DNA from 4 places in the Streptomyces sp. Ag109_O5-10 genome. Region 4 is predicted to be linked to each of the others. Evidence: riboswitches for the same ligand, from Rfam matches in the RefSeq annotation. Region 4 holds a riboswitch; each other region holds the start of a gene.
The links. Region 4 has a riboswitch for cyclic di-AMP ahead of BLW82_RS22615 (M23 family metallopeptidase). Riboswitches for the same ligand answer to the same signal wherever they lie in the genome.
Positions count from the first base shown of each region.

Region 1: it holds a riboswitch for cyclic di-AMP, as region 4 does, so the genes downstream of both, BLW82_RS25260 (LysM peptidoglycan-binding domain-containing protein) here and BLW82_RS22615 (M23 family metallopeptidase) in region 4, are expected to answer to the same signal.
Region 2: it holds a riboswitch for cyclic di-AMP, as region 4 does, so the genes downstream of both, BLW82_RS17815 (transglycosylase SLT domain-containing protein) here and BLW82_RS22615 (M23 family metallopeptidase) in region 4, are expected to answer to the same signal.
Region 3: it holds a riboswitch for cyclic di-AMP, as region 4 does, so the genes downstream of both, BLW82_RS05765 (M23 family metallopeptidase) here and BLW82_RS22615 (M23 family metallopeptidase) in region 4, are expected to answer to the same signal.

Region 1 covers NZ_FNTQ01000001.1:5,506,988-5,509,179, forward strand. Annotated here, with positions in the region: gene BLW82_RS25255 (LysM peptidoglycan-binding domain-containing protein) at 1-546, shown strand, start outside; cyclic di-AMP (ydaO/yuaA leader) riboswitch at 741-915, shown strand; gene BLW82_RS25260 (LysM peptidoglycan-binding domain-containing protein) at 920-1,609, shown strand; gene eno (phosphopyruvate hydratase) at 2,037-2,192, shown strand, end outside.
Region 2 covers NZ_FNTQ01000001.1:3,898,425-3,900,616, forward strand. Annotated here, with positions in the region: cyclic di-AMP (ydaO/yuaA leader) riboswitch at 685-881, shown strand; gene BLW82_RS17815 (transglycosylase SLT domain-containing protein) at 887-1,366, shown strand; gene BLW82_RS17820 (HAD family hydrolase) at 1,385-2,191, opposite strand.
Region 3 covers NZ_FNTQ01000001.1:1,225,146-1,227,337, reverse strand. Annotated here, with positions in the region: gene BLW82_RS05770 (alpha-galactosidase) at 1-436, shown strand, start outside; cyclic di-AMP (ydaO/yuaA leader) riboswitch at 745-905, shown strand; gene BLW82_RS05765 (M23 family metallopeptidase) at 910-1,845, shown strand; gene BLW82_RS05760 (SGNH/GDSL hydrolase family protein) at 2,068-2,192, shown strand, end outside.
Region 4 covers NZ_FNTQ01000001.1:4,933,482-4,935,673, reverse strand. Annotated here, with positions in the region: gene BLW82_RS22615 (M23 family metallopeptidase) at 97-1,134, opposite strand; cyclic di-AMP (ydaO/yuaA leader) riboswitch at 1,142-1,302, opposite strand; gene BLW82_RS22610 (PP2C family protein-serine/threonine phosphatase) at 1,553-2,192, opposite strand, start outside.

The DNA of each region.
Region 1 (2,192 bases), 570 kb from region 4:
TCCTCTGGTTCTTCCGGTTCCTCCGGTTCGGACTCCTCTTCGGACGCCATGGACTCCGGGAGTGACTCCGCCACTCCCTCTCCGGGTGCAAGCGTCGGGGGTGACTCCAAGACCGACCCTTCCGGCAAATCCAGCACGACGGACAAGTCGGAATCCGCCGACTCCGACTCCGACTCCGGCTCCGGCGCGTCGAAGGCCAGCGAGAGTCCCGTCGTCTCCGGGGCCGACCACTCGGACAAATCGTGGCAGACCGGCGGGTCTTGGAGTCTGGTCGACACGGGAGCCCTCAGTGGCGGCGGCAAGCACCGCGGCGGCTCGGCGGACGAAAACGTGACAAACGGTCAGGCTGCCGCATCCTCCGGCCGGCACGCCTCCGGTGGCGGCGGCACCTACACCGTCCGTGACGGCGACACTCTGGCCTCCATCGCCGACTCCCTTGATCTCGACGGCGGATGGCGTGCGCTCTACGACGCCAACAAGGCCGACATCGGCTCCGACGCGAATGCCATCACCCCCGGTCAGACCCTGAAACTCGGCACCGAATAGGACGAAACGCGGCGGGAGTTGACAACCCGCTTCGAGTTGAATGTCCGTTTTGGTGAAAGTGTGGGATGAGTCTCAGAAGCCCTGATCATCTTTGAAATTCGCCTGACGGCCTGTCTACGGTCGAGGCCGCTCGTCACCACGAGCCCCGGCCGTCGCAACGCCGAGTCCTGCCAGCGGCCGTCCGGGAACAGTCGTCGCGTCATGCGCCGTAGGCAGGAGCGGGGGACCCAAGGTAAGTGCCGGGACCGGTGGTTGAGACCGCCGATCCGGCTCGGGGTGAAGCCGCGCACCGACACACGGGTGTGCGGCCGGGCAACTCAACCGGCCCGAACCCGACAGCTCACCTCGCAGGCGTCGGTGAGGGGATCGATCCATGCTGTTCTCGGGCAAGGGCAAGCACCGTCGTCCGTCCAAGGCCGTCCGCGCCATCGCTGTCGCCGGTGTCACCGGCGTCGCCGTCGCGGCCCCGCTGATGGCGGCCGGCAGCGCCTCCGCCGCCACCGCCTCCGAGTGGGACGCCGTCGCGCAGTGCGAGTCCGGCGGCAACTGGGCCATCAACACCGGCAACGGCTACTACGGCGGTCTGCAGTTCTCCGCCTCGACCTGGGCCGCGTACGGCGGCACTCAGTACGCCGCGCAGGCCAACCAGGCCACCAAGGCGCAGCAGATCCAGATCGCCGAGAAGGTCCTCGGCGCCCAGGGCAAGGGCGCCTGGCCGGTCTGCGGCACGGGCCTGTCCGGTGCCACCTACACCGGCGGCAGCGCCGGTTCCTCCAGCTCCTCGTCGAGCGGCAGCGCCGGCACGAGCACCCGCTCGACCGACACCCAGGCCGCCTCCCGCTCCGCCGAGCGCCCGGCCGCCAAGAAGACCGTCACCACCCCGACCGGCAAGAAGGTCAAGAAGGGCGACGGCGAGTACAAGGTCGTCAAGGGCGACACCCTCAGCTCGATCGCCGAGAAGCACAAGGTCAAGGGCGGCTGGCAGGCGCTGTTCAAGCTGAACAAGGACATCGTCGAGGACGCCGACTTCATCTACCCGGGCCAGCAGCTGCACCTGAAGTAGGGCACCTGACGCAGCCCGCCGGGCGGCCGCCGGAAGTACTGAGCGGTCCCCAGCCGAACCACAGCTCCCCCACAGCCGTGGTCCCCATAGTGGAGAGCATGTGAGGGCCACCCCCGTCCCCCACGGACCCCGCTCCGGTGCGTTTTCCCCCGAACGCACCGGAGCGGGGTTTCTTTTTGCCCCCGCCGCGCCGCCGCCCCACCGTCCGGCGTCCCGTCGTCCCCCTCTTGACCCGCTCTTCTCCCGTTCTTCATCGGGACCCCCTTTGTTCCGCGCATGAACAATGAGTACCGTCTGTGTGTCCACGGGCCGGTCGGTCGTGCCGGCCGACGGCCCCGGGACGGTTAGGCTCTAGTCGCAAGGCTGAGCAAGGGCCGACGAGGCCCGCGTGCGCCCCGCACAACCAGCGTCACATCCCAAGAAGGAGATGCTCGTGCCGTCCATCGACGTCGTCGTAGCCCGGGAAATCCTGGACTCCCGAGGCAACCCCACGGTCGAGGTCGAGGTCGGCCTCGACGACGGCAGCACGGGTCGTGCCGCCGTCCCGTCCGGCGCCTCCACCGGTGCCTTCGAGGCCATCGAG
Region 2 (2,192 bases), 1.0 Mb from region 4:
CGCACGGGATGCCCGCCCTTCCCCCCGTCGGCCCGCAGGGACATCGCACACCCGGGTCCCCGCCCAGGCTGCCGTCATGTCAACGACTCGCACCGCCGCGGAGGTTCCGTCCTCACGACGGACACGCGCACCGGCGATCCCCGATGCCCCTGACACCCTTCCCCCGACGTGATGAGAATCACGCACATATCGATCTTCGACACACCCCGGCCCGGGCCCCCAACCAGCCTCCCCGCCTGCGTCATTGAGCCCGACCGGCGACACTCGCCCCCCTCACCCGCCCCCTATCGGCCAGAAATCCACAGGATCTATCAATTCGGACTAATCTCTCCAATCACCCATATAGGCACACCTCGGGGCGCAATTCCAACCAATGCGAGCTGGACGGTATTCCGCCGAACCGGGAAAAGGAGGATTCCGATAGTCCATAATGTCCGCTTTGCCATTATTGCCGTTTCGTGAAATGGGTCACGTGAGCCCCGACACCACAAGGGTTGTTAGGTGACCCTTCCTTCCCTTTTCCAGTGGGCCAGTTGAGGATTGGCGACCGCAAAGGATCAAGCGCCCCATACGGCACAGATCAAGGTCAATCGGCATTTGTATGAATCAGGCTCTTGTTTCGGACATGTGCTCTCGCATACGTTCCGGCTCGCCGGGCGGACGCCGAATCCTGCCGCCGCCCGTAGTGACCCATCAACGAGTTCATTCGCATGGCAGGAGCGGGGGACCCAGGTAAGTCGCCGGACCGGGCGGCCGACGTCACAGAACAGACGTCGTTCCGGAACGGCTAGGGGTGAAGTCGTACCGCCTTCGGGCGGTACGGCCGGGAACTCCCCGGGCCCGAACCCGACAGCTCACCTCGCAGGCGACGGAGAGGAACCTCGCCATGCCCGCTGCCCCCCAGCACCGCCGTAACCACATCGTCCGCACGCTCGCCGTCATCGGCACCGGTGCCGCCGTCCTCGCCCTCCCGCTCATCGGGGCGACGGCCGCGTCCGCCGCCTCCTCCACCACCACGACGGCCTCCACGACCCTCGCCGGGTACCCGAACAACCTCGACGGCTGGATCCGCGAGTCGCTCGCGATCATGGCGGAGAAGAAGATCCCGGGCACCTACAACGGCATCTACCGCAACCTGATGCGCGAGTCCTCCGGCAACCCGCGGGCGATCAACCTCTGGGACTCCAACGCGGCCAAGGGCATCCCGTCCAAGGGCCTGCTCCAGGTCATCGACCCGACGTTCAAGGCCTACCACGTGGACGGCACGTCGTTCGACATCTACGACCCGGTCGCGAACATCACCGCCGCCTGCAACTACGCCGCCGCGCGGTACGGCTCGATCGACAACGTCAACGGCGCGTACTGACCTGACCGACGCCTCGCGTCAGTCGAAGAGTCCTTCGAGGACGACGGCGATGCCGTCGTCCTCGTTCGACGTGGTGATCTCGTCGGCCACAGCCCTGAGTTCGGGGTGGGCGTTGGCCATCGCCACCCCGTGGGCCGCCCACTCGAACATCGGGATGTCATTGGGCATGTCGCCGAAGGCGATGGCCCGTCCGGGGGTCAGCCCCAGCCGGTCGGCGGCCAGCGCGAGTCCGGTCGCCTTGGTCACGCCGCACGGCTGCAGTTCGACGGTGCCCGGCCCCGACATGGTGACCGTGGCCAGTGATCCGACGACCGAGCGGGCGATCGTCGCCAGTTCGTCGTCGGAGAGGGTGTGGTGGCGCAGCAGTACCTTGCTGATCGGCGCGCACCACAGGTCGTCGCGCCGGGCGACGCGCAGCGCGGGCAGCGTGGGATGGGGCATCAGATAGCCCGGCTCGATGAGCGTGAGCCCGTCCACGCCGTCCTGGTCGACCGCCGCGTACACCTGGCCGACCTCGGCCTCGATCTTCCCGAGGGCGGTCTCCGCCAGCTCCCGGTCCAGGGTGACCGACCACAGCATCCGGTGCGCGCCGGCGTCGTACACCTGCGCGCCCTGGCCGCAGACCGCGAGCCCCGTGCAGCCGAGGTCGTCGAGGAGCGGCCGCACTCTCGGGGCCGGGCGGCCGGTCACCACGAGGTGCTGGGCACCGGCCCGGCGGGCTCGCCCGAGCGCGGCGAGCGACCGTTCCGACAGGGTGTCGTCGCCGCGCAGCAGCGTGCCGTCCAAGTCGGTGGCGATCAGTGAGTACGGGGAGGGTGCGACCATG
Region 3 (2,192 bases), 3.7 Mb from region 4:
CCAGCTCAACGGCCGGGTCAGCAGCCTGCGTTTCCGGTTCGTCAGCTCCATGGCCGGGGCGCTCGGGGTCGGCGGCGACCTCTCGCGGTGGACCGAGGAGGAGCTGGCCGAGGCTGGGCACTGGGTGGAGCTCTACAAGGAGATCCGGCCCCAGGTGCAGCGTGGCGACCAGTTCCGGCTGCGGCCGCCGGCCGGCGGGCTCAGCGCGGTGCAGTACACGCTCGGCGACGAGACCGTGGTCCTGGCCTGGCTGCAGGCGCAGAGCTACGGCGAGCCGGCCCCGGCGGTGCGGCTGCAGGGGCTCGACTCGACCGCTGCGTACGAATGCCGCGAAACGGGCGAAGTGCATCGAGGTGCCGTGCTCTTGCACCACGGACTGCGTACCGGGCTGAAGGGTGACCTGGATGCGGCAGTCTTCCGGTTCCGCCGGATCTGACATATATGCCCGACTTGGTGCCTTCGTCATTACTTGCTCTGGAATAAGTGGACGTGGTGTGACGTGCGTGAGGAGCGTCATATGCGTGACCGTCCGTCGCGCGTCATGCTCACGTAATCCCGAGATTTCGCAGGTGAATTGGAAATCCGCAGGGGGCCGGAATTCACGGAGGGTGACCGGAATTTCCCTTTATGGATCAAGTCGGAACCGGACGGCCGGAACCGGGTGCTTGTCCATGTCCGTCCTACTCGCTTACGTTCGCCGCACATCCGGTCGGAACGCCGAATCCTGCCGCCGCCCGGAGTCCCCACACACACTCACCCGTGCCCGGCAGGAGCGGGGGACCCACCAGGTATGACCGCCTGTTCCGGTTCCCGGGACGGCTAGGGGTGTAGCCACGTCCTCCGGTGTGGCCGGGCAGCTCCAGCCCGAACCCGACAGCTCACCTCGCAGGCGCAGGAGAGGAATGCGCCATGCCCGCGAAGGGTAAGCACCGCCGTCCCAAGTCCCAGCGTCTCACCCGCTCGATGGCCGTCGCCGGAACCGGTGGCGCCGCGCTGGCTCTGCCGCTCATGGGGGCCACCGGCGCCCACGCGGCCACCACGCAGTCCCTTTCCGAAAAGACCACCCAGTCGCTTCCCGTGGTCGAGAGGGCCGCGGTGAGGGAGGCCCCCGCAGGGAATTCCGGCGCCGTGCATTCCGCGCGGCGGATCTACACGGTGGTGCCCGGCGACTGTCTCTCGAAGATCGCCCGCGACCAGAACGTCCGCGGTGGCTGGCACCGGCTCTACGCCGACAACCGGCAGGCGGTCGGCGGCAATCCCTCGCTGATCCATCCCGGCCTCAAGCTCACCCTCGGCGGCCGGCACGCCGCGCCGACGGACTCCGGCGCCCGCCCCGAGGCGCAGTCGAACCCGGGGTCGTCCACCTCGTCCTCGGCTTCGTCCTCAGACGCCTCGCACACCTCGAACAACTCGGGCGGTTCGGTCACGACCGCCTTTGGCTTCACCCTCCCGGTCACCGGTGGCACCATCGGCACCGGCTACCACGTGGCCGGCAGCATGTGGTCCAGCGGCTACCACACGGGCGTCGACTTCGTCGTCCCGACCGGTACCCCGGTCAAGGCCGTCGGCACCGGCACCGTCGTCACGGCCGGCTGGGGCGGCGCCTACGGCAACCAGGTCGTCATCCGCCTGGCCGACGGCTACTACGCGCAGTACGGCCACCTCTCCGCCCTGTCCGTCTCGGTCGGTCAGACCGTGACCGCGGGCCAGCAGGTCGGCCTCTCCGGCGCGACCGGCAACGTGACCGGCCCGCACCTCCACTTCGAGATCCGCACCACCCCCGACTACGGCTCGGACGTGAACCCGGTCGCCTACCTCCGCTCCAAGGGCGTCACCGTCGGCTGACCCGAGCGCATATCCCGGTGTCGACGGGGCCGCCCCACACGCGGCCCCGTTCGGGATCGACACGTCAACGCCGCTGGTCAGGGACTTATTCCAAGATTGGCAAAGTATTTAAGGGTGTCTTATCTCACCGAGCGTCAACCCCTTATTACGGTCGCGTAGGTCACAGCCGAAGGTGAATCATGGCCCGACGTGGGAGACGATTCGAAGAGTGACAATGCATCAGTGATCGGGTCGTACGCGGCGGTGGGGGACAGCTTCACCGAGGGCGTGGGAGACCCCGGCCCGGACGGGGCGTTCGTCGGCTGGGCCGACCGGTTCGCGGTACTGCTGTCCGACCGGCGCCCCGA
Region 4 (2,192 bases):
GTAAAAGCGGAATCCGCGGTCGGCACGCCGGCGGCCCTGACGCCGGGGGTTGTCGTCAGGGCCGCCGGGAGCCGGTCGGTGCGTTCCGGGCCGGGGTCAGGGGTTGAGGCCCTTGCCGCGCAGCCAGGTCATGGGGTCGATGGCGGTGGCCTGGCCGTTCGGGTGGACCTCCAGGTGGAGGTGCGGGCCGGTCACGTTGCCGGTGGCGCCCACCCGGCCGATGACGTCGCCGGTGGCGACCTTCTGGCCGACCTTGACGCCGATCGAGGACTGGTGGCAGAACCACAGCTCGGTGCCGTCGTCGAGGGTGATGATCGTGCGGTAGCCGTAGGAGCCGGCCCAGCCCGCCTCGGTGACCGTGCCGCTGTGCACGGCCTTGATCAGCGTGCCGGTGGGCGCGGCGAAGTCGAGGCCGGTGTGGTAGCCGGAGGCCCACATGGAGCCGGCCTGGCCGAAGGTGCCGGTGATCGTGTACGAGACGACGGGCAGCGTGTACTGCTTGGCCAGCGCGGCGAGGCGGGCCTGCTCGGCCTTCTGCTTCGCGGAGGCCTCGGCCTTCTCCTTGGCGTCGGCGGCCTTGGCGGCGGCAGCCTTCTCCGCCTGGGCCTCGGCGTCCGCGACCGCCCTGTCGGCGGCGGCGACGGCCTTGGCGCTGGCCTTGGTGTCGAGCTGGTTCTGCTGCTGCGCGGCCTGGGCGATGATCCGGCTGCGCAGCGCCTCGCCGGCGTCGGACGAGGAGGAGTCCGCGTCGGTGGCGCTCGTCGTCGTGACGCTGCTGAGCGCGGTCTGGGTGGCCTGGTGGCCGCTGCCCTCGCCGAGCAGGGCGTCGACGGAGGAGGGCAGGTCGGGCAGCGAGATGGAGACCGGCGGCTTGCCGGTGTTGGCGCTGGCCATGCCGCCCGCGCCGACGGCGGCTATGACGCCGACGCCGAGAACCGTGGAGCTGCGGGCGAGGCCGCCGCCCTTCTGCTTGGCGACCCGGTGCCGGCCGCGGGCCGCGGAGAGGGACTCCTCGGTGGGGTTCCACTCCTCGAAGGGGCCCTCGTCGGTGCGGTAGCCGCCGTAGGCGAAGGTCTCGGGCCGGCGCTGGCTGGGCACGAACGGGGCTGTCGGAGCAGGCGGGTTGGACGCCACGCGGGCGCACTCCTTTCCTTCCGCTGCCTACCGGGTTAGCTGACGGGTTCGGAGCGGGAAGGTCTCCTACGCGCGTATACCGGCCGTTTCGTACCCGGCGGTAGCCGTGCGATTCACCCCAAGGTGGTGGTTCCCCGGTTCCCTTGCGGGATTCGGCGCGTGCGCACGGAGCCGTCGCGGGTGACGGCTGGGACGACCGCGCTGCGTTATCGAACGTTAATAGACCCGGCTATCAGATTCCAAGCAGTTCGTCTTGATCATTAAGCTTTCAAAGCTCGGACTTACCTGCCATGACCGGTCGAAACCGGTCGAGTCGACGGTGCGCGCTGCTCAGCTCAGGAGTCACACAGGTTTTGATGGTGACTCAGTTGTCATGCGCAGGGCGGTCGTCCGGACACCGACCGTGACCGCCCGCCGTTCAGGGCCGCCGTACCGCGAGCAGCGCCATGTCGTCGGTCATGGCGCCCCCGGTGTGCCGGCGCACCTCGGCCGCGAGCCGGGCCACCAGGGCGCCGGGGGCGGTGGCGGCGCGGCCGGTCAGCCGCCGCTGCGGATCGTAGAAGCGGCCGTGCGCGTCCCGCGCCTCGGAGAGGCCGTCGGTGTGCAACAGCAGCGTGGCCCCACTCGGGAACGCGTGCTCGGCCGCCCGGTCGGGCCACGCCTCCAGCTCGCCCAGCCCGAGCGGCAGCGCGGCCTCCGGCGCCCGTATCGGGCGCACCTCGCCGTCGCCGTGCAGCAGCAGGGGTGGCGGATGACCACGGTTGACGAGCCGGAGCGTGCCGTCGCCGTGCGGGAGTTCGGCGAGTACGGCGGTGGTGAACCCCTCGTGGGCGTCGGCGCCGCCGCGCCGGGCGCCCTCGCGGGCCAGCGCCCGCTCCAGCCGGCCGGCCACCGCCTCCAGCGTGGCCTCCTGCTCGGCGGCCTCCCGGAAGGCGCCGATGACCACGGCGACGACGGCGACCGCGCCCATCCCCTTGCCGCGGACGTCGCCGACGACCAGCCGCACGCCGTACGGGGTGTCCTGGACGGCGTACAGGTCGCCGCCGACGAAGGTGCCC